Sediminicoccus rosea: one gene and its partner. The protein of the gene in region 2 interacts with the protein of the main gene of each other region in a pairwise test. Links are inferred from orthologs where the notes say so. Each region holds a gene or a part of one and is shown on either strand. Other genes may lie near its edges.

Evidence for each region.
Region 1: the proteins of ssb (region 2) and R9Z33_RS24190 interact in binary tests that used the Escherichia coli proteins (3 or more experiments, as listed by UniProt). The link is inferred for Sediminicoccus rosea from one-to-one orthologs.

Annotation. Positions count from the first base shown.
Region 1 is NZ_CP137852.1:5,014,194-5,024,034, forward strand. What follows is about bases 6,868-9,841. They hold R9Z33_RS24190 (primosomal protein N'), read left to right. Parts: upstream 6,868-7,233; coding sequence 7,234-9,450; downstream 9,451-9,841. Other genes in these bases: fsa (fructose-6-phosphate aldolase), read right to left, coding at 6,868-7,155; R9Z33_RS24195 (TonB-dependent receptor plug domain-containing protein), read right to left, coding at 9,460-9,841. Also shown: R9Z33_RS24150 (mechanosensitive ion channel family protein), read left to right, coding at 27-1,640; R9Z33_RS24155 (aldolase), read right to left, coding at 1,716-2,507; R9Z33_RS24160 (Zn-dependent hydrolase), read left to right, coding at 2,633-3,868; R9Z33_RS24165 (hypothetical protein), read right to left, coding at 3,878-4,405; R9Z33_RS24170 (nuclear transport factor 2 family protein), read right to left, coding at 4,402-4,869; R9Z33_RS24175 (tyrosine recombinase XerC), read right to left, coding at 4,922-5,845; R9Z33_RS24180 (hypothetical protein), read right to left, coding at 5,842-6,375; more of fsa, read right to left, coding at 6,502-6,867.
Region 2 is NZ_CP137852.1:4,037,674-4,047,397, reverse strand. What follows is about bases 5,718-8,574. They hold ssb (single-stranded DNA-binding protein), read left to right. Parts: upstream 5,718-6,813; coding sequence 6,814-7,335; downstream 7,336-8,574. Other genes in these bases: gyrA (DNA gyrase subunit A), read left to right, coding at 7,504-8,574; uvrA (excinuclease ABC subunit UvrA), read right to left, coding at 5,718-6,667. Also shown: R9Z33_RS19460 (Bug family tripartite tricarboxylate transporter substrate binding protein), read right to left, coding at 1-778; R9Z33_RS19455 (bifunctional acetate--CoA ligase family protein/GNAT family N-acetyltransferase), read left to right, coding at 890-3,457; R9Z33_RS19450 (hypothetical protein), read left to right, coding at 3,548-3,739; more of uvrA, read right to left, coding at 3,740-5,717; more of gyrA, read left to right, coding at 8,575-9,724. UniProt on the Escherichia coli protein: Plays an important role in DNA replication, recombination and repair. Binds to ssDNA and to an array of partner proteins to recruit them to their sites of action during DNA metabolism. Acts as a sliding platform that migrates on DNA via reptation.

The DNA of each region.
Region 1 (9,841 bases), 980 kb from region 2 along the record:
CCACGAAGCCGCCCAGGGAGAAGAACATGCTGCACAGGTGGGTCTTCCTGCTGCTCGCCTGGCTGCTGCCGAGCCTGCCCGCGGGCGCCGCGCTGCTGGCCGAGCTCGACACCTCCAGCCCCCAGGCCACCGTCGCCGCCTTCCGCGGCGAGGTGAAGCGGGTGGAGGCGCTGTTCCTCGCCTATCGCGCGGCCCCCAGCCGGGCCTCGGAAGTCGCGCTCACCACCGCCCTCTCCCGCGCGGGCCGCGAGCTGTTCGACCTGCGCGACGCCCCGCCGGTGACGCGCCTCAAGCACGGCGCCATGTCCTTCGGCCTGCTGGCCGACATCCTGAACCGCCTACCCGAGCTCGACCCCGCCACGCCGCCGGTGGACCCGCAGTCGACGCGCTGGGCGATCCCGGGCACGGAAATCCGGCTGGTCCGGCTCACCGAGGGGTCGAACGCACGGAGCTGGGTCTTCTCAGGCGAGACCATGGGCCGCCTGCCGGAATTCCGTGCCGCCGTCGCCAACCTGCCGCCGCTCCGCCCGGTCGCCATCGACGACTGGGCCGAGGCGCAGCGCAGCTTCGCCGGGCCCCTGCTGGCGGGGCTGCCGATTGCCAGCCTCCCCGGACCCCTGCATTGGGACCTGCTGGGCTCCCCCGCCTGGAAGGTGCTGTTGACCTTCCTGGTGCTGCTGACGGCGGTGCTGCTGGGGCTGCTCTGGCTGCGCGTCGTCCTGCGCGTCACCAAGGGCACCGTGGCGTGGCGGCGGCACCTGGGGATGCTCACGGTCGCCTTCGTCTTCGTGGTGCTGCTCGAGCTCGCCTATCGCTTCATCACCTGGAACATCGTGCTGGTGGGCGGGCTGTCCGACACGGGACTGCTCGTCACCAATTTCGCCATCTACCTCGCGGCGGCGCTGGCGGCCTGGTCGGCCTGCTGGCTGGTGGCGGAGGCGATCATCGCCGCGCCGAGCTTCCCCGCGCGCGTCTATGACGCGAACCTGCTGCGGCTGCTGGCGCGAGTCTGCTCGCTGCTCGCGGCGGCGACGATCATCGTGCTCGGCGCCAATGAGGCGGGCGTGCCCGCGCTCGGCCTGCTGGCCGGCGTCAGCATCGGCGGCCTGGCGCTGGCGCTCGCCGCCCAGGCCACGGTGGAGAACCTGCTGGGCGGCATCTCGATCTTCGCCGACCGCCCCTTCCGCGTGGGCGACACGATCGCCTTCGGCACGGCGCGCGGCGTGGTGGTCTCGATCGGGCCGCGCTCCAGCCAGATCCGTGCGCCGGATGGCTCGCTCACCAGCATCCCCAATGCCGACCTGGCGAAGGTGCATGTGACCAACCTCTCCGCGCGCGACCGCTGGATCTTCCAGCATGCGCTGCCCGTCCCGCGCGAGATGCCGGCCACGCGGATCGCGGCGCTGGTCGAGGAGATCCGGCGCCGCGTGGCGGCCGAACCGCTGGTGGAGCAGGGGCCGGGCTGGCCGCGCGTGCACGTGGCCGAGATCGGCAAGGCGAACATCGCCATCCAGATCTCGGCGCAGATCCTGACGGCGGATGAGGCGCGCTTCCTCGCCACGCAGCAGGCGCTGATCCTCGACGCGCTGCGCGCGGTGGAGGATGCCCAGCGCGATGGCACGCCGGCGCCCGCAGGCTAACTGCGCACCAAAGAGGCCTCCGCACGCGGCGGGGCCAAGCCGCCGGAGGCGGCGCCCAGCGCCTGAGGGCGCAGATCAGTCCGCGAAGTCGGGCTGCTCCTTCATGAGCTGCCGCTTGATGCTCTCCAGGTGCAGGCGCGCGCTTTCGCGATCGCCCTCGCGCATCTGGGCGTAGGTGGCGCGCGCCACCGCCTCGGGCACCGGCTTCAGTACACGGCCCGTCGTCATAGCGAGGCGCTGCACCTCGGCCGCGCGCTCCAGGTAGTAGAGGTCGTCCCAGGCCTCGGCCACGCTCGGGCCCACCACCATGACGCCGTGGTTCTTCATGAAGACGATGTCGGCATCGCCCAGCGCCGCCGCGATGCGGTCGCCCTCGCGCTCATCCAGCGCGAGGCCGTTGTAGTCCTCGTCCACCAGGGTGCGGCCATAGAATTTGAGCGCCGTCTGCCCGGCCCAGACCAGGGGCGGCCCCTCCAGCATGGCGAGCGCGGTCGCATTGGGCATGTGGGTGTGGAAGGCCGCCTTGGCGCGCGGATGCTTCAGGTGCAGGCGCGCGTGGATGTAGAAGGCCGTCGCCTCCGGCACGCCCTGGCCGGCCACCACCCGCCCCTCGAAGTCGCAGATAACGAGGCTGGAGGCCGTGACTTCCGCGAAGGCGTAGCCATAGGGGTTCACCAGCATCAGATCGTCACGCCCGGGCACGACGAGCGAGAAGTGGTTGCAGATGCCCTCCTGCAAGCCGAGCTTCGCCGCCATGCGGAAGCATGCGGCGAGATCGATGCGCGCCTGGCGCACCTCGGGGCGGTCGAGGTCGGAATTGCGCAGCAGCGCGGGCGAGGCGGGGGCGGTGTCGAGTGCATGGGCCATGACCCCATCAGTTGCAGGAGCGCGCGCGCATATCAAGGGTTGGCGGGCGCGCCTCGCGCGTGAAGCTGCCGCCATGTTCCGGGCGGCGGGTTCCAGCGGGTCCGGCGCGCGGATAACCTGTGGGCATGAGCACGAACCAGAAGATCAACGGTCCCCGCCTGTGGGACGCCCTCATGGCCATGGCCGAGATCGGCGCCACGCCGAAGGGCGGCGTGAAGCGCCTCACCCTCACCGAGGTGGACAAGGCCGGCCGCCAGCGCTTCACCCAATGGTGCGAAGAACTTGGCCTGACGATGCGCGTGGACGCCATGGGCAACATGTTCGCCCGCCGCGAGGGGCGCGACCCCCAGCGCCTCCCGGTGCTGCTGGGCAGCCACCTCGACAGCCAGCCGACCGGCGGCAAGTTCGACGGCGCCCTGGGCGTGATCGCCGGGCTCGAGGTCATGCGCTCCCTGCACGACCTCAACATCACCACCGAGGCGCCGATCGAGCTGGTGAACTGGACGGATGAGGAAGGCAGCCGCTTCGGCCATTCACTCATGGGCAGTGGCGTCTGGGCCGGCATATTCGGGCTGGAGGAGGCCTATGGCTTCACCGACCTGGACGGCGTGAATGTCAGCCAGGCGCTGGACTCCATCGGCTACAAGGGCCCGCACCCCGCCGCCCCCTTCCCGGCCGACGCCTATTTCGAGCTGCATATCGAGCAGGGCCCCATCCTGGAGCAGGAGGGCAAGCCCATCGGCATCGTCACCGGCGCGCAGGCGCAGGTCTGGTATGACGCCGTGATCACCGGCCAGGACGCGCATGCCGGCACCACGCCGCCTTCCGCCCGGCGCGATGCGCTGGTGGCCGCGGCGCGCGTGATCGCCCTGGTGGATGAGATGATGCGCGCGCGCGGCGAGGCGGGGCGCGGCACGGTGGGCCAGCTCCAGGTCCTGCCCAACAGCCGCAACGTGGTGCCGGGCGAGGTGCGCTTCAGCGTCGAGTTCCGCCACCCTGATGATGCCGAGCTGGCGCGGCTGATGGCGGAATTCCCGCAGGCGGCGGAAGCCGCCGTGGCCGGCAGCGGCTGCCGGCTGGAGGTGACCAAGCTCTTCGACATGCCGGCCCAGCCCTTCGACCCGGCCTGCGTGGATCTGGTGCGCCAGGCCGCGGCCCGGCTGGGCTATCCGGCACGCGAGATCACCTCGGGCGCGGCGCATGACGCGGTCTATGTCGCGCGCCGCGTGCCGACCGCCATGATCTTCACCCCCTGCAAGGACGGCCTGAGCCACAATGAGGCGGAAAGCATCCTGCCCGAGGAAGCCGAAGCCGGCTGCCAGGTGCTGTTCGAGGCGGTGGTGGCGCGCGCCAACCGCTGAGGCGGAAGGCTAGGCCGCGCGGCTGAGGAAGATCCGCTTGAGCTCGCCCTTGCCCAGGACCTCGCCCAGCACGCGCAGGGCGAAATAGGGGAGCAGGATCACCCAGAGCAGCAACGCGTAGGCGAATTTCTCCCGCAGCGATCCATCGGCCATGTCGCGGATGGCGTCCGCCGCGGCACGGCCATGCAACAGGCCGACCACGGCCTCCTCGATCATGCTGAAGGCGACCAGCAGCGCCATGAAGAGCGAGGCGCGGTAGACCACGTTGATGAAGAGGCGCCGGCCGCGCAGCCGCTCGCCCAGTCGCGCCGCGTGGCCCAGCACCATGAACTTCGCCATCACCAGCGCCTTGAAGAAGGCGAAGCCATAGGCGCCGAAGGCGATCCCCTCCGCCCGCAGCACCGCATCCCGGTAGAAGATGACGGTGGCGAAGGCGACATAGAGATAGGCGAAGATCGTCCCGTATTCCTCCAGCTCATGGAGGAGGCGGGCCTTCAGGCCCTTGGGATGCCCCCCCGGAGGCACGGCGGTGCTCACGCGCCTTCAGGCACGCGCGTCGCCTGGCTGGCGGCGAGCATCCAGGCACCGTCCACCCGGGCCATCACCTGCAGCCAGCGCACCTGCACCACGCGGTTCTCGCTGATGCTGCGGATCGGGCTGCGGCCGGCGATGACCGCCGCATCGGCGTTCAACACGCGGATCGAAAGCTCCTCGACATTCGCCAGCTCGATCACCGGCTCGCCCGCCAGGATGGCGACGAGGCGCGCATCGCGGCCATCCATCTTCCCGGTGGTGTGGGTGTGGGTGAAGGAGGGCGCGAACATGTCGCGCAGCTTCACCACGTTCCGCTCGCGCGCGGCCGCCTGCAGGCCGACGCGGAAGGCCATGACCTGCTGCTCGATATGGCCCGCGCGCTCCGCCGTCAGGTCGTGATGCGGGTGGGCCAGTGCGACGGAGGCCGGGAAAGCCAGGACGAGGGCGAGAAGCGCGCGGCGATGCATGGGGAGGCCTTCGGTGTGCGATGCAAAGTTTGAACGCGACCGGGGGCGCGGGTCAATCGCTGCGCGGATGCGCCATGCGCCAGGTGGCGAGCAGCCCTTCCGCATCCACCGCGACATAGCGCTGCGTGGTGGAGAGGCTGGCATGGCCGAGCAGTTCCTGGATGGCGCGGAGATCGGCGCCGCCGGCCAGCAGGTGGGTGGCGAAGGAATGGCGCAGCGCATGCGGCGTCGCGTGCTCAGGCAGGCCGGCCAGGCGGCGGTAGTCGCGCAGCGTGCGTTGCGCGACCGCGGGGTCGAGCCGCTTGCCGCGCGCACCGAGAAACAGCGGCTCATCGGGCAGCGCGCCGCCGCGATGCGCCATCCATCCGGCCATGGCCTGGCGCACCACTGGCAGCACGGGCACGAGGCGCGTCTTGCCGCCCTTGCCCAGGATGCGCAGCGCGGCATCGCTGCCCGGCAGTGGCGCATCGGCGATATTGAGGCCGAGCGCCTCGCTGATGCGAAGCCCGCAGCCATAGAGCAGCGTGAACAGCGCCACGTCCCGCGCCGCCTGGAACTCCGGCCGCTCGGGGTGGTGCACATCGCCGATCTCGGTGCCGGCGGCGCGCGCATCGGCGCGGTTGAGCGCACGGGGGACGGGCTGCACGCGCTTCGGTCCGCGCATGGCCCCGATGGCGAGCGGCGCGATGCCATGCCGCCGCGCGAGGAAGCGCAGGAAGCTGCGGATGGCGGCCAATTGCCGCGCGCGCGTGGCATTGCCCGCCCCCTCCTTGGCGCGCAGCGCGAGGAAGGCGCGCAGATCCGCGGGGGTGAGGGCGCCGAGCGCGGCGAGGTCGGGTTCCGCGCCATGGTGCTGCGTCAGGAAACCCAGGAATTCGGCAACGTCCCGCCCATAGGCTTCCAGCGTATGCGGGCTGGCGCGGCGCTCGGTGGCGAGCCAGGCGAGAAATTCGGCGCGGGCGGAATCCCCGGTCATCGCGCCAGCGCGGTGGCCAGGGCGCGGGCCAGGAAGGCCAGCGATTCCGGCTCGTTCGGCAGGTCCGCCGGCTCGCGCGCGCCCAGCGCCAGCGTGGCTTCGCCGACGCGCAGCAGCGCCTCGCGCCGGATCAGGGCGGCGGCTTCGCCATGCAGCGCGGCGCTCGCCACCGTCACGTCGCGCAGCACCAAGGCCGGGCCGGGCACGAGGGGGACGAGGCGCGCGGAATCGATCCCGAGCCGGGCGGGCCATTCATGGCGCAGGCAATCCTCGGCATCGGGGTTGGCGAGCAGTGCCAGCACCGCCTCGGCCACCTTTGCCGCGAAGGCGCCGCGCGTGCGGCCCGCTTCCAGCAAGCCCCGCCATTCCTGCCGCCCGGCCTGGATCATCGCCGCCATATGGTCCGCCACCACCTCGCCATGGATACGGCGGGGTGGGGTCAGAATGGCATAGAGCTGCGGCCGCTCGGCGAGGAAATCCGGGTTGGCGAGGAGGAAGGCCTCCACGGCGGCGGGGTCAGGCGGCTTCAAGGCAACACCGAACGCAACGAAGAGAACAAGAGGCACCCTCCGAGAATGCGAGGCGAATAGCCGAGCCGGATCGCTTCAGCGATCCGAAGCCAAGGCGGCGGAGCCGCCGCCCGGCGTCTGAGGGCATCACAAAATAGATTGCCCCGTCTTCGCCCAGTCGGCCAGGAACGCCTCCAGGCCGCGATCGGTCAGCGGATGCTTCATCAGGCCGCGGATCACCGCCGGCGGCATGGTGCCGACATGCGCGCCGAGCTTCGCCGATTGCAGCACATGCACCGGGTGGCGGATCGAGGCGACCAGCACCTCCGTCTTGAAGGCGTAGTTCTTGTAGATCTGCACCACATCGGCGATCAGCCCCATGCCGTCCTGGCCGATATCGTCCAGCCGGCCGACGAAGGGCGAGATGAAGGTCGCCCCCGCCTTGGCCGCCAGCAGCGCCTGGTTGGCGGAGAAGCAGAGCGTGACATTGACCGGCGTGCCCTCCTCCGAGAGCACCTTGCAGGTGCGCAGGCCGGCTTCGGTCAGCGGCACCTTCACGCAGACATTGGACGCGATGCCGCGGAGGTAGCGGCCTTCCTTCAGCATCGTCTCATGGTCCGTCGCCGTCACCTCGGCCGAGACGGGGCCGTCGGTCAGGGCGCAGATCTCGGCGATGACCTCGCTCATCTTGCGGCCGGATTTGGCGATCAGGCTGGGATTGGTGGTGACGCCGTCCAGGAAGCCCGTACCCACAAGGGAACGGATTTCGGCGACATCGGCGGTGTCCACAAAGAACTTCATGCTGGGGGTATCCTGGCTGGCGGCGAATCGGAGGCGGGGGATTGACCATCGGCCGCCCCGTCGCGAAGGGAATAGCCCATGGCGACACCATCCCGAAAGGCCAACACGGGAGAGGAAGGCACGGGGGGCGCAGGCCAGCGCGTCAGCGTCCTGCTGCCGCTGCCGCTGGAGGGCGCCTATGACTACCGCCTGCCGCCGGGGCTGGTGGCGGGGCCAGGCAGCTTCGTCGAGGTGCCGCTGGGCGGCCGTGTGAGCCTTGGCGTCATCTGGGACGCGGCGCCCGACGCGGCGCATGTGGCCGAGCGGCGGCTGCGCGAGGTGATCGCGGTGAAGCCCGCACCGCCCATGCGGCCCGCCCTGCGCCAATTGGTGGAGTGGATCGCCGCCTATACCCTCTCACCCCCTGGGGCCGTGCTCCGCATGGCCATGAGCGCGCCCGCAGCGCTCGAGGCACCGGCCCAGGCCTCCGGCTGGCGACGCGTGAGGGGAGCGGAGGCGCGCATCACGCCCGACCGCGCCCGCGCGCTGGCCGCGCTCGGCGAGGAGACGCTGCCAGGGACGGAGATCGCGCGGCTGGCCGGGGTCTCGCTCGGCGTGGTGCGCGGCCTCGCCTCGGTCGGGCTGATCGAGCCGGCCCTGATGCCCCGCGCGGCCGCCTTCCCACGCCCCCGGCCTGATTTCGCGCCCCCCGTGCTGCGGCCCGAGCAGGAAGAGGCGGCGGCGGCACTGCGGGAGGCGGTGGCCGCCCGCCGCTTCGGCGTGACGCTGCTGCAGGGCGTCACCGGCTCCGGCAAGACGGAGGTCTATCTGGACGCGGTCGCCGAGACGCTGCGCCAGGGCCGCCAGGCGCTGGTCCTGCTGCCCGAGATCGCGCTCTCCACCCAATGGCTCGCGCGGTTCGAGCGACGCTTCGGCGCTCCCCCCGCGCTCTGGCATTCCGAACTCTCCTCGCGCACGCGGCGCGTCACCTGGCGGGCGGTGGCGGAGGGGGACGCGCCGGTGCTGGTCGGCGCGCGCTCGGCGCTGTTCCTGCCCTTCCCCGATCTCGGCCTGATCGTGGTGGATGAGGAGCACGAGACCGCCTTCAAGCAGGAAGAGGGCGTGATCTACCACGCGCGCGACATGGCCGTGGTGCGCGCCCGGCTGGAAGCCGCCACCTGCGTGCTGGTCAGCGCTACGCCGAGCCTGGAGAGCGTGGCCAATGCCGAGGCCGGGCGCTACCGGCGGCTGGGCTTGCCGGTGCGCCATGGCGGCGCGGCCATGGCCGAGGTCAGCGCGGTGGACCTGCGCCAGCACCCGCCCGAACGCGGGCGCTTCCTCTCGCCACCCCTGGTGGCGGCGGTGACGGAGACGCTGGCGCGGGGCGAGCAGGCGATGCTCTTCCTGAACCGGCGCGGCTATGCGCCGCTGACGCTCTGCCGCGCCTGCGGGCACCGCATGCAATGCCCGAACTGCACCGCCTGGCTGGTCGAGCACCGCGCGCAGCGCCGCCTGCTCTGCCACCATTGCGGCCATACGGCGCCGACACCCGCCGCCTGCCCCGAATGCGGCGCGGAACATTCGCTGGTGCCCATCGGCCCCGGCGTGGAGCGCATCCAGGAGGAGGTGGCCGAGCTCTTCCCCGAAGCGCGACGCCTGGTGATGGCGAGCGATACCATCCCCGGCCCCGCCGCCGCCGCCGAGGCCGCGCGGCAGATCGAGGATCGCGAGGTGGACCTCATCATCGGCACGCAGATCGTCGCCAAGGGATGGCACTTCCCACATCTCACGCTGGTCGGCGTGGTGGATGCCGATCTCGGCCTGGGCGGCGGCGACCTGCGTGCGGGCGAGCGCACCATGCAGCTGCTGCACCAGGTGGCGGGGCGTGCCGGGCGCGAGGACAAGCCCGGGCGCGTCATGCTGCAGAGCTTCTCGCCCGAGCATCCGGTGATGCAAGCGCTGATCCGCGATGACTTCCCGGGCTTCCTGAAGGCCGAGGCGGCGCAGCGCGAGCCCGGCCATTGGCCGCCTTATGGGCGGCTCGCCGCACTCATCATCAGCTCGGAGGATGCGCGCGCAGCGGAGCGTGGCGCGCGCGAATTGGGCCTGGCGGCGCCGGTGGGCGATGGCTTGCAGGTGCTGGGCCCCGCACCCGCGCCGCTCGCGCTGTTGCGCGGCCGCTACCGCCACCGCCTGCTGCTGAAGGCGGCGCGCGGCGTGAAGGTGCAGCCGGTGCTGGTGGATTGGCTCGCGCGGGTTCAGCTCCCGCGCGAAGTCCGGGTCCAGGTGGATGTGGACCCGGTTGGGTTTCTTTAGGTCAAACCCTCAAAACACAAACCGCGATCCGATGATCACGCTGCGCCCCGGCGTCTGGAAGCCGTTCACCGGCTCCCACTTGCTGTCCGTCAGGTTGCGGCCCTCCAGATAGACATTCACCTGCGGCAACACCGGATAGGTCGCCGTCAGATTGAACAGCGTGCCGGACTTGTTGTAGCGCATCGCGTTCACGCTCGCCCCGGAGTCCAGGTAGGTGGCGAAGGGCCCCTCGGGCGAGCGGCCGGTGAACAGCACCTGCGGCGTGATGACGAGGCCCGGCAAGGGCTCCACCCGCGCGGAGACGGTGACGATGCTCTCCGGCCGGCGCGGCAGGGGCTGGCCGGTCTGGCCGTCCGTTGCATCGGTGATGGTCCAGGATACGTCGGTGGTC
Region 2 (9,724 bases):
CGACGCGGGCGAGGAATTCCGGCGGCGTGCCGGCCGGCGCGAAGAGGCCGGACCAGATGGAATAGACGAGGTCCACCCCCTGCTCGCGGCCCGTCGGCGTGTCCGGGAATTCCGGCGTGCGGCGCTCGGCCAGCAGGGCCACGGCCTGCAGATTGTTAGCGCGCAGCGTGCCCGGCTGGTCGGCGAAGATGCTGACATCGCCGCGCAGCAGCGCCGTCACCGCCTCGGCATTGCCGCGATAGGGGATGTGCGTCATCGGCACGCCGGCGGCCCGCGCCAGCGCCACGGTCGCGATATGCGGCAGCGAGCCGGGGCCGGTGGAGCCGAAATTGAAGCTGCCATTCGCCTCCCGCGCGCGGGAGATCACTTCGGCCAGGCTGCGCAGCGGGCTGCCGGGGGCGGACATCACCACCACGGGCGTGTCGGCCACCTGGCAGATCGGCGCGAAGTCGGTGGGGCGATAGGGAAGGTCCGCGCGGAAATGCGGCTGGATCGCCATCGCGCCGATGGGCGAGAGCAGCAGCGTCGTCCCATCGGGCCGCGCGCGTGCCACCTCCGCCGCGCCGATGCCGCCCGCCGCGCCGACGCTGTTCTTGATGACGACCTGGGTGCCGAGGGCCGCCGAAAGCTCGGGCGCCAGAAGGCGGCCCATCAGGTCGGACGGGCCGCCGGCGACGAAGTTCACGACGATGGTGATGGGCGCCTGCGCCGATGCCGCGCCGGGCATGGCCAGGATGGCGAGCGCGGCCAGCCGCGCGAAGAGGCTTCGCATGGTCATTTCTTCCCTTCTTGGCCGCCCTCTCCGGGGCGGCTCCGCCATGAGCCTAGAGCAGGCAAGGCTTGCGGGGGAACCTCCCCGTGCGCGCGGCCGTGCTGCTATGCTCGCGCCATGTCGCTCCTTCTCACCGGCAGGCCCGGCAAGGGCCTGCGCGAGACCGCCTTCTTCCAGCCGCGCTCGGTCTGGTTCCGGGCGGATCCCGATCTGCCTGAGACCGCCATCCTGGCGCGCAACCTCGCGGCGGGCGGCTTCCAGGGCACCCTGATGGGCGATGGCTTCGCGGCGGTGGAGGGCACGCCCGACCTCGCCATCCTCTGCGTCCCGCCCGAGGCGCAGGCCAGGGAATTCGCGCGCTTTGCCGCACGCGGCTGCTTCGCCGTGGTGGTGCCGACGGCCGCCCCCGGCCTTGCGGCGCGGGCCGCGGCGGCGGGCGTGCACGCGATGGGCGAGCGCAGCTTCGGCCTGGCGCTGCCCGGGATCGGGCTGAACGCCACGCTCTCGCACCTGCCGATCCAGCCCGGGCGGCTCGCGCTCATTGCGCAATCCTCGGCCATCGCGCGCGCGGTGATCGATTGGGCGACGGCCGAGGGGCTGGGCTTCAGCCATATCATCGGCGTCGGCTCCAATGACGGCATGGGCTTCGCGGCGGGGCTCGACTGGCTGGCGCGGGACACGGGAACGGCCTGCGTCATGCTGGACATCCGTCGCATCAAGCAGCGCCGGCTCTTCGTCTCGGCGGCGCGCGCGGTGGCGCGGACGCGTCCGGTGCTGGCGCTGCGCGCGGGCGGGCGGATGGATGACCCGAGCGGCATCGCCGATGGCGTGATGGCGGCCGTGCTGCGCCGCGCGGGCGTGCTGCGCGCCCAGGGCTTCGAGGAATGGCTGGCGGCGGCGGAGACGCTGGCCCGCACCAAGCCGCGCGGCGGCGCCGGGCAGGGGGACCGCATTGCCATCATCGCCAATGGCCTGGGCGTCGCGCGCCTCGCGGCCGATGAGGCGCTGGCGCAGGGCCTCAGGCTCGCCCGCTTCAGCCCGGAGACCGAGGCCGCGCTGGCGCCGCTGATCCCCGCGGGGTGGGAAGCGCGCAACCCGCTCTCGCTTGGCAGCCGGGCGGGCACGGCCCTGGCCGAGGCGGCGCGGCTGCTGGCGCATGCGGGCGAGGTGGATGTGGTGATCGCGCTGCACGCGCCCGAGCAGGAGCCCGCGCCGATCGAGGCCTTCGCGGCTGCCGCGCGCGGCAATCGCGGCGCGCCCATCCTGCTGGGCTGGACCGGCGAGGCGAGCGCGCGGGCCGAGCGCGCGGCACTGGCGGGGGCCGGGCTGCCCGCCTTCCACACGCCCGAGGCGGTGGTGCGCGGTGCGGCCCACCTGGCCGCCGAGCGGCGCAACCGCGCGACGGCGGCGGAACTCCCCGCCTCCGACGTGCTGGAGTTCACGCCCGACCGTGCGGCGGTGCGCGCCATCTTCGCGACCGCGCGCACCGAGGGGCGGCGCGACCTCTTCGAGGATGAGGCGCTGGCCGTGCTCACGGCCTATGGCATCCCCACCCTCACGCCGCGCCGCGCCGCGACGCCGACCGAGGCGGCGGTGGCGGCGGTGGCGCTCGGCCCGCCCGTGGCGCTCAAGATCCGCGCCTTGCTGCGCCACAAGAGCGAGGTGGGCGGCGTGGTGCTGAACCTGCGCAACTTCGACAGCGTGCGCGCCGCCGGGGAGCAGATGGAGGAGGAGGTGCGCCGCCGCGCGCCCGAGGCCACGCTCAGCGGCTTCCTGGTGCAGCCCATGGCGCGGCGCGGCGGCATGGAACTGCGCCTGAGGATTGGCGAGGACGCGATGTTCGGCCCCTGGATCGGCTTCGGCCAGGGCGGCACCACGGCCGACATCGCGGCCGACGAGGCGCTGGACCTGCCGCCGCTCAACCTGCCGCTGGCGCATGGGCTGATCGCGCGCACGCGGCTCTCGCGCCTGCTGCCGGGCTTCCGCGACCGGCCCGCGGTGAACGAGCCGGCGATTGCGGATGCGCTGGTGCGGATCAGCCAGCTCCAGGTGGATTTCCCGGAGATCATGGCGCTTGGCGCCAACCCGATCTTCGCCGATGCCTCGGGCGTGGTGGCGGCCGATGCCTCGCTGCGCCTGCGGCCCGAGGGTGCGAGCGCACTCTTCGCCATACCGCCCTATCCGGTGGAGTGGGTGGCGCCCTTCACCGGCCGCGATGGCAGCGTCTTCGAGGTGCGTCCCATCCGGCCCGAGGATGCGGCGGCGCAGGGCGCCTTCTTCCTGGAGTTGCCGCCGGAGGATGTGCGCTTCCGCTTCTTCTCCAGCATGAAGGAATTGCCGCCCGCCATGCTCGCCCGCCTCACGCAGATCGACTACGGGCGGGAGATGGCCTTCATCGCGATGCGCGACGGGCGGAACTACGGCACGGCGCGCATCATCCGCGAAGGCACGGGCAGCAGTGCCGAATTCGCGGTGGTGGTGAGCCCGGCGGCCAAGGGCACCGGCCTCGCGCGGCATCTGATGGAGCGCGCCATCGAATGGGCGCGGCATGAGGGTGTGACCGAGATCGTGGGCCATGTCCTGGCGGACAACGCGCCCATGCTGGCCTTCGTCCGGAAGCTCGGCTTCATCCTCAGCCGCAGCCCTGAGGATTTCGACATCATGCTGGCGAAGATGGCGCTGTGATTCCGCCTTGATTTCGGCGTGCTGCCGCCATGCGGCGGCGCTTTCCTGCGGTCAGCGACAGATGCAACCCCGTCGCTCCCGGAGGCCATCATGGCCAGGCTTTCCTTCCAGCGCAGCGCCCGCGCCCTGGGCGTGCTTTCTCTCCTCATCGGCCTCGCGGCCTGCGTCGCGCCGCATCCGCGCTACCATGGCGGCGGGTATGGCCGGGGCTACGCGTATCAGCAGCCGGTCTATCGCGGCGGGTACGGGCACCATTACGGCCCGCCGCGCCGCTGGCACTGATCAGCCGGGCTTGCGCCCGCGCCTGGCCTTCGGCACGACGACGGGCGCATGCCGCGCGAGGATGGGCTGCAGGAAGCGGCCCGTGTGGCTCTCCGGATTGGCGGCGATCTCCTCCGGCGTGCCGGAGGCGACGATCCGCCCGCCGCCCTCGCCGCCCTCAGGCCCGAGGTCGAGCACCCAGTCTGCGGTCTTGATGACCTCCAGGTTGTGCTCGATCACCACCACCGTGTTGCCCGTGTTCACCAGCGCGTGCAGCACATCGAGCAGCTTGCGGACATCCTCGAAATGCAGGCCGGTGGTGGGCTCGTCCAGGATGTAGAGGGTGCGGCCGGTGGCGCGGCGGCTGAGTTCCTTGGCGAGCTTGATGCGCTGCGCCTCGCCGCCCGAAAGCGTCGTCGCCTGCTGGCCGAGGTGGATGTAGCCGAGGCCCACCTCCTCCAGCATGCGCAGCTTCTCGTGGATGCTGGGCACGGCGGCGAAGAACTCGCGCCCCTCGGTCACCGTCATGTCCAGCACATCGGCGATGGACTTGCCGCGGAACTTCACTTCCAGCGTCTCGCGGTTGTAGCGCTTGCCCTTGCAGGTGTCGCAGGTGACGTAGACGTCGGGCAGGAAGTGCATCTCGATCTTGATGACGCCGTCGCCCTGGCACGCCTCGCAGCGGCCGCCCTTCACGTTGAAGCTGAAGCGGCCGGGCTTGTAGCCGCGGCCGCGGCTTTCCGGCAGCTCGGCGAACCAGTCGCGGATCGGGGCGAAGAGGCCGGTATAGGTTGCGGGGTTGGAGCGCGGCGTGCGGCCGATGGGCGACTGGTCGATGTCGATGACCTTGTCGATCAGCTCGATCCCCTCGATACGCTGGTGGGGGGCCGGCACGACGGAGGCGCCCATGAGCTTGCGGCTGAGGCCGTTGAACAGCGTCTCGATCACGAGCGTCGATTTGCCGCCGCCGGAGACGCCGGCGATGGCGGTGAAGGTGCCGAGCGGGAACTCCGCTGTCACATCCTTCAGGTTGTTGCCGGTGGCGCCGACGACGCGGAGCATGCGCTTCCTGTCGATCGCGCGGCGCTGCGCCGGCATCGGGATCTCGCGGCGGCCGGCGAGATAGGCGCCGGTCAGGCTGTTCGTGTCGGCCGCCACCTGTTCCGGCGTGCCCTGGCTGACGATGGTGCCGCCCGCCTTGCCGGCGCCCGGGCCGATATCCACGAGGTAGTCGGCGGTGCGGATCGCATCCTCGTCATGCTCGACGACGATGACGGAATTGCCGAGGTCCCGCAGGCGACGCAGCGTGCCGAGCAGGCGCTCATTGTCGCGCTGGTGCAGGCCGATGCTGGGCTCATCCAGCACATAGAGCACGCCGGTCAGGCCGGAGCCGATCTGCGAGGCGAGGCGGATGCGCTGGCTCTCGCCGCCGGATAGCGTGGCCGAGGAGCGCGAGAGCGAGAGGTAGTCGAGGCCGACATCGTTCAGGAACTGCAGCCGGTCCTCGATCTCGCGCAGGATGCGCCGCGCGATGTCCTGGCGCTGCGGCGTGAGCGTTTCCATCACCCCCGCGAACCAATCCTTCGCGCGGCGGATGGAGAGGGCCGAGGCCTCGCCGATGTGGCAGCCCGCGACCTTCACGGCCAGGGATTGCGGCTTCAGGCGATGGCCACCGCAGGCGTGGCAGGGCTTGTCCGCCTGATAGCGCGCCATGTCCTCGCGCACCCATGGGTTGTCGCTCTCGCGGAAGCGGCGCTCGAGATTCCGGATCACGCCCTCGAAGGGCTTCTGCACCTCATAGGCGCGCAGCCCGTCCTTGTAGCGCAGCGTCACCGCCTCGCCGCCCGTGCCATGCAGGATGGCGTGCTGCGCGGCCTCGGGGAGGTCTTCCCAGGCGGTCTCCATGCCGATCTTGAGATGCTTGGCGAGGCTCACCAGCGTCTGGTCGTAATAGGGGCTGCTGGCATTGCCGGCCCAGGGGACGATGGCGCCCTCCTTCAGGCTCAGCGCCGGGTTGGGGATGACCAGAGCGGGGTCGAAGAAGCTTTCGGTGCCCAGGCCGTCGCAGGTGGGGCAGGCGCCCTGGGGGGAGTTGAAGCTGAAGAGGCGGGGCTCGATCTCCTCGATGGAGAAGCCGGAGACGGGGCAGGCGAATTTCTGGCTGAACACGGTGCGCTCGCCGCCATCGGCATTCTCGGCATAGGCGATGCCGTCGGCCAGGGCCAAGGCGGTCTCGAAGCTGTCGGCCAGGCGCTGGGCCAGGCCGTCACGCACCACAACGCGGTCCACCACCACCTCGATGTCGTGCTTCAGCTTCTTGTCGAGCTTGGGGGCCTCGCTGATCAAGGTGAGGGTGCCGTTGATCTTTACGCGCTCGAAGCCGCGACGCTGGTATTCGGCGAGCTCCTTCCGGTACTCGCCCTTCTTGCCGCGGATGACGGGCGCCAGGATCAGCAGCCGCGTGCCCTCGGGCATGGCCATCACGCGGTCCACCATCTGCGAGACGGTCTGAGCCTCGATCGGCAGGCCGGTGGCGGGGCTGTAGGGCACGCCGACGCGCGCCCAGAGCAGGCGCATGTAGTCATGGATCTCGGTCACCGTGCCGACGGTGGAGCGCGGGTTGTGGCTGGTGGTCTTCTGCTCGATGGAGATGGCGGGCGAGAGGCCCTCGATGCTGTCCACATCGGGCTTCTGCATGAGCTGGAGGAATTGCCGCGCATAGGCGCTGAGCGATTCGACGTAGCGGCGCTGGCCCTCGGCGTAGATGGTGTCGAAGGCCAGGGATGACTTGCCGGAGCCGGAAAGGCCGGTCAGCACCACGAGCTTGCCGCGCGGCAGGTCGAGATCCACCGATTTCAGATTGTGCTGCCGGGCGCCGCGGATGCGGATCAGGTCGGTCTTGTTCTCAGACAGGGGCGCCTGGGCAGGGGGATGCGCGTCGCGCGGCATGGGGGGCACTCCAGGCAGAATGTTCGCATTGTGTTCACGGTGCTTTTGCACCAGAATAGGGGCGGGTGCCAAGCCTTGGCGCGGGGCTGGCCCGGCCAATCCGGAAAAGCTAGGTTCCGGAACCAAATTGCAAGGAGTCGCAGCGCATGGCCGGTGTGAACAAGGTGATCATCCTGGGCCGCCTCGGCAAGGACCCGGAGGTGCGCAACTTCCAGAATGGCGGCAAGGTCGTGAATCTGCGGATCGCGACCAGCGAGCGCTACAAGGACCGCGAGGGCAACCAGCAGGAGCGGACCGAGTGGCATGCCGTCGCCATCTTCAACGAGAAGCTCGGCGAGATCGCCGAGCGCTATCTGAAGAAGGGCAGCGAGGTCTACATCGAGGGCCAGCTGGAGACCCGGAAGTGGCAGGACGCCTCGGGCCAGGACAAGTACACGACCGAGATCGTCCTGCGGCAGTATCGCGGCGAGCTGGCGCTGGTTGGCGGCCGTTCCTCGGGTGGTGGCGGCGAGATGGCCGAGGAGGGCGGGTATTCGGGCCGCAGCGGCGGCGGCGGGTATTCGGGTGGTGGGGAGCGCAGCTCGGCCCCGGCCCGCGGCGGCGCGCCGCGCTCGGGCGGCTGGGATGCGGGGAAGAAGCCGGATATGGATGACGATATTCCGTTCTGAGCGTTGCGAGGGGCTTTGCCCCCCGCACCCCCAGCAGGAGGCGAGCCTCCTGCACCACCATCTGTCGAAGGTGCAGGAAACTGAGTTTCCTGCCGGGGTCCAGGGGCAGAGCCCCTGGGTGTCCAACCAACCAGGACCAGCCATTTGAGCGACGAAATCCCCAAGCCCATGGACGTGGCCCCCATCGCCCTCGAAGAGGAGATGCGCCGCTCCTATCTCGACTACGCGATGTCCGTCATCGTCAGCCGCGCGCTGCCCGATGTGCGGGACGGGCTGAAGCCGGTGCACCGGCGCATCCTCTACGCCATGCACGAGGCGGGCTACACGGCCGACAAGCCGCACCGCAAATCGGCCCGCGTCGTCGGCGACGTGATGGGCAAGTATCACCCGCATGGCGACTCTGCGATCTACGACGCCATGGTCCGCATGGCGCAGGGCTTCTCGATGCGGGTGCCGCTGGTGGATGGCCAGGGCAATTTCGGCTCGATGGACGGCGACCCGCCGGCGGCCATGCGCTACACCGAGGTGCGCCTGGCGAAGTCCGCCGCCGCCCTGCTGGAGGGCATTGACGAGGACACGGTCGATTTCATCCCGAACTACGATGAAAGCGCCGAGGAGCCGCGCGTCCTGCCGGCCGCCTTCCCGAACCTGCTGGTGAATGGCGCGGGCGGCATTGCCGTCGGCATGGCGACGAACATCCCGCCGCACAACCCGACCGAGGTGATCAACGCGACGCTCAAGCTGATCGCCGAGCCGGAGACGACGCTGGCCGAGCTGATGGAGATCATCCCCGGCCCGGATTTCCCGACGGGGGGCCTGATCCTCGGCCGCTCGGGCATCCGCTCCGCCTTCGAGACGGGGCGCGGCTCCATCCCGCTGCGCGCCGATTGCGTGATCGAGGACATGAAGGGTGGCCGCCAGGCCATCATCGTCAACGAGATCCCGTACCAGGTGAACAAGTCGGTGCTGATCGAGCGCATCGCGGAGCTGGTGCGCTCCAAGCTCATCGAGGGCATCAGCGACCTCCGCGACGAGAGCGATCGCTCGGGCCTGCGCATCGTGATCGAGCTGAAGCGCGAGGCGGTGGCGGAGGTGGTGCTGAACCAGCTCTACCGGATGACCTCGCTGCAGATCAGCTTCCCGGTGAATTTCCTGGCGCTGAATGGCGGCCGCCCGCAGCAGATGGGCATCCGCGAGGCGCTGCAGGCCTTCATCGCCTTCCGCGAGGAAGTCATCCTCCGCCGCTCGCGCCATCGCCTGATGAAGGCGCGGGAGCGGGCGCACAACCTGATCGGCCTCGCCATCGCGGTGGCGAACATCGACGAGGTGATCCGCCTGATCCGCGAAAGCCCGGACGCCGCCGCCGCCCGCGTGGCGCTGATGGCGCGCGACTGGCCGGCGGCCGATGTGGCGCCGCTGGTGGCGCTCGTGCAGGACGAGGGCAATGAGCTCTCGCCCGCCGGCACCATGCGCCTGACCGAGGCGCAGGCCCGCGGCATCCTGGAGCTGCGCCTGCAACGCCTCACCGGGCTCGAGCGCGAGAAGATCGATGCCGAGCTGAAGGAAGTGGGGGCGCGCATCGTCGAGCTGCTGGAGATCCTCTCCAGCCGGCCGCGCCGCATGGAGGTCATGACGGACGAGCTGCTGGCGATCCGCGGCACGCTGCACCAGCCGCGCCTGACCCGCATCGTCGAGCACGCGGCCGATATTGACGATGAGAGCCTGATCGCGCCGGCCTCGATGATCGTGACGCTGACGCGCGATGGCTATGTGAAGCGCACGCCGCTCGATGTGTTCCGAGCGCAGAATCGCGGGGGCAAGGGGCGCAGCGCGGCCTCGACGCGCGCCGATGACGTGGTGGTGCGCAGCTTCGTGGGCCACACCCATCAATGGGTGCTGTTCTTCACGAGCCGCGGCATCGCTTTCCGCGAGAAGGTCTGGCAGTTGCCGGAGGGCGGCACGAACGGCAAGGGCCGCTCGCTGCGCCAGGTGCTGCAATTGCAGGAGGGCGAGAGCGTCACCGCCGTGCTGCCGCTGCCGCAGGATGAAAGCCTGTGGGAGCACCTCCACCTGGTCTTCGCGACCCAGAGCGGCGATGTACGGCGCAACCGCCTGAGCGATTTCCGCAATGTCCGCTCCTCCGGCCTCATCGCCATGAAGCTGGAGGAGGGCGATTCGCTGGTCGGTGTCGCCACCTGCCGCGAGGGCGATGACGTGCTGCTCGCCACCCGCCAGGGCAAGGCGATCCGTTTCGTGGCCGATGCGGACACGCTGCGCGTCTTCGCCGGGCGCGATTCGACCGGCGTGCGCGGCATCCGCCTCGCGAAGGGCGACGAGGTGATCGCGCTGGCGGTGCTCGGCCATGTGAATGCCACGGTCGAGGAGCGCG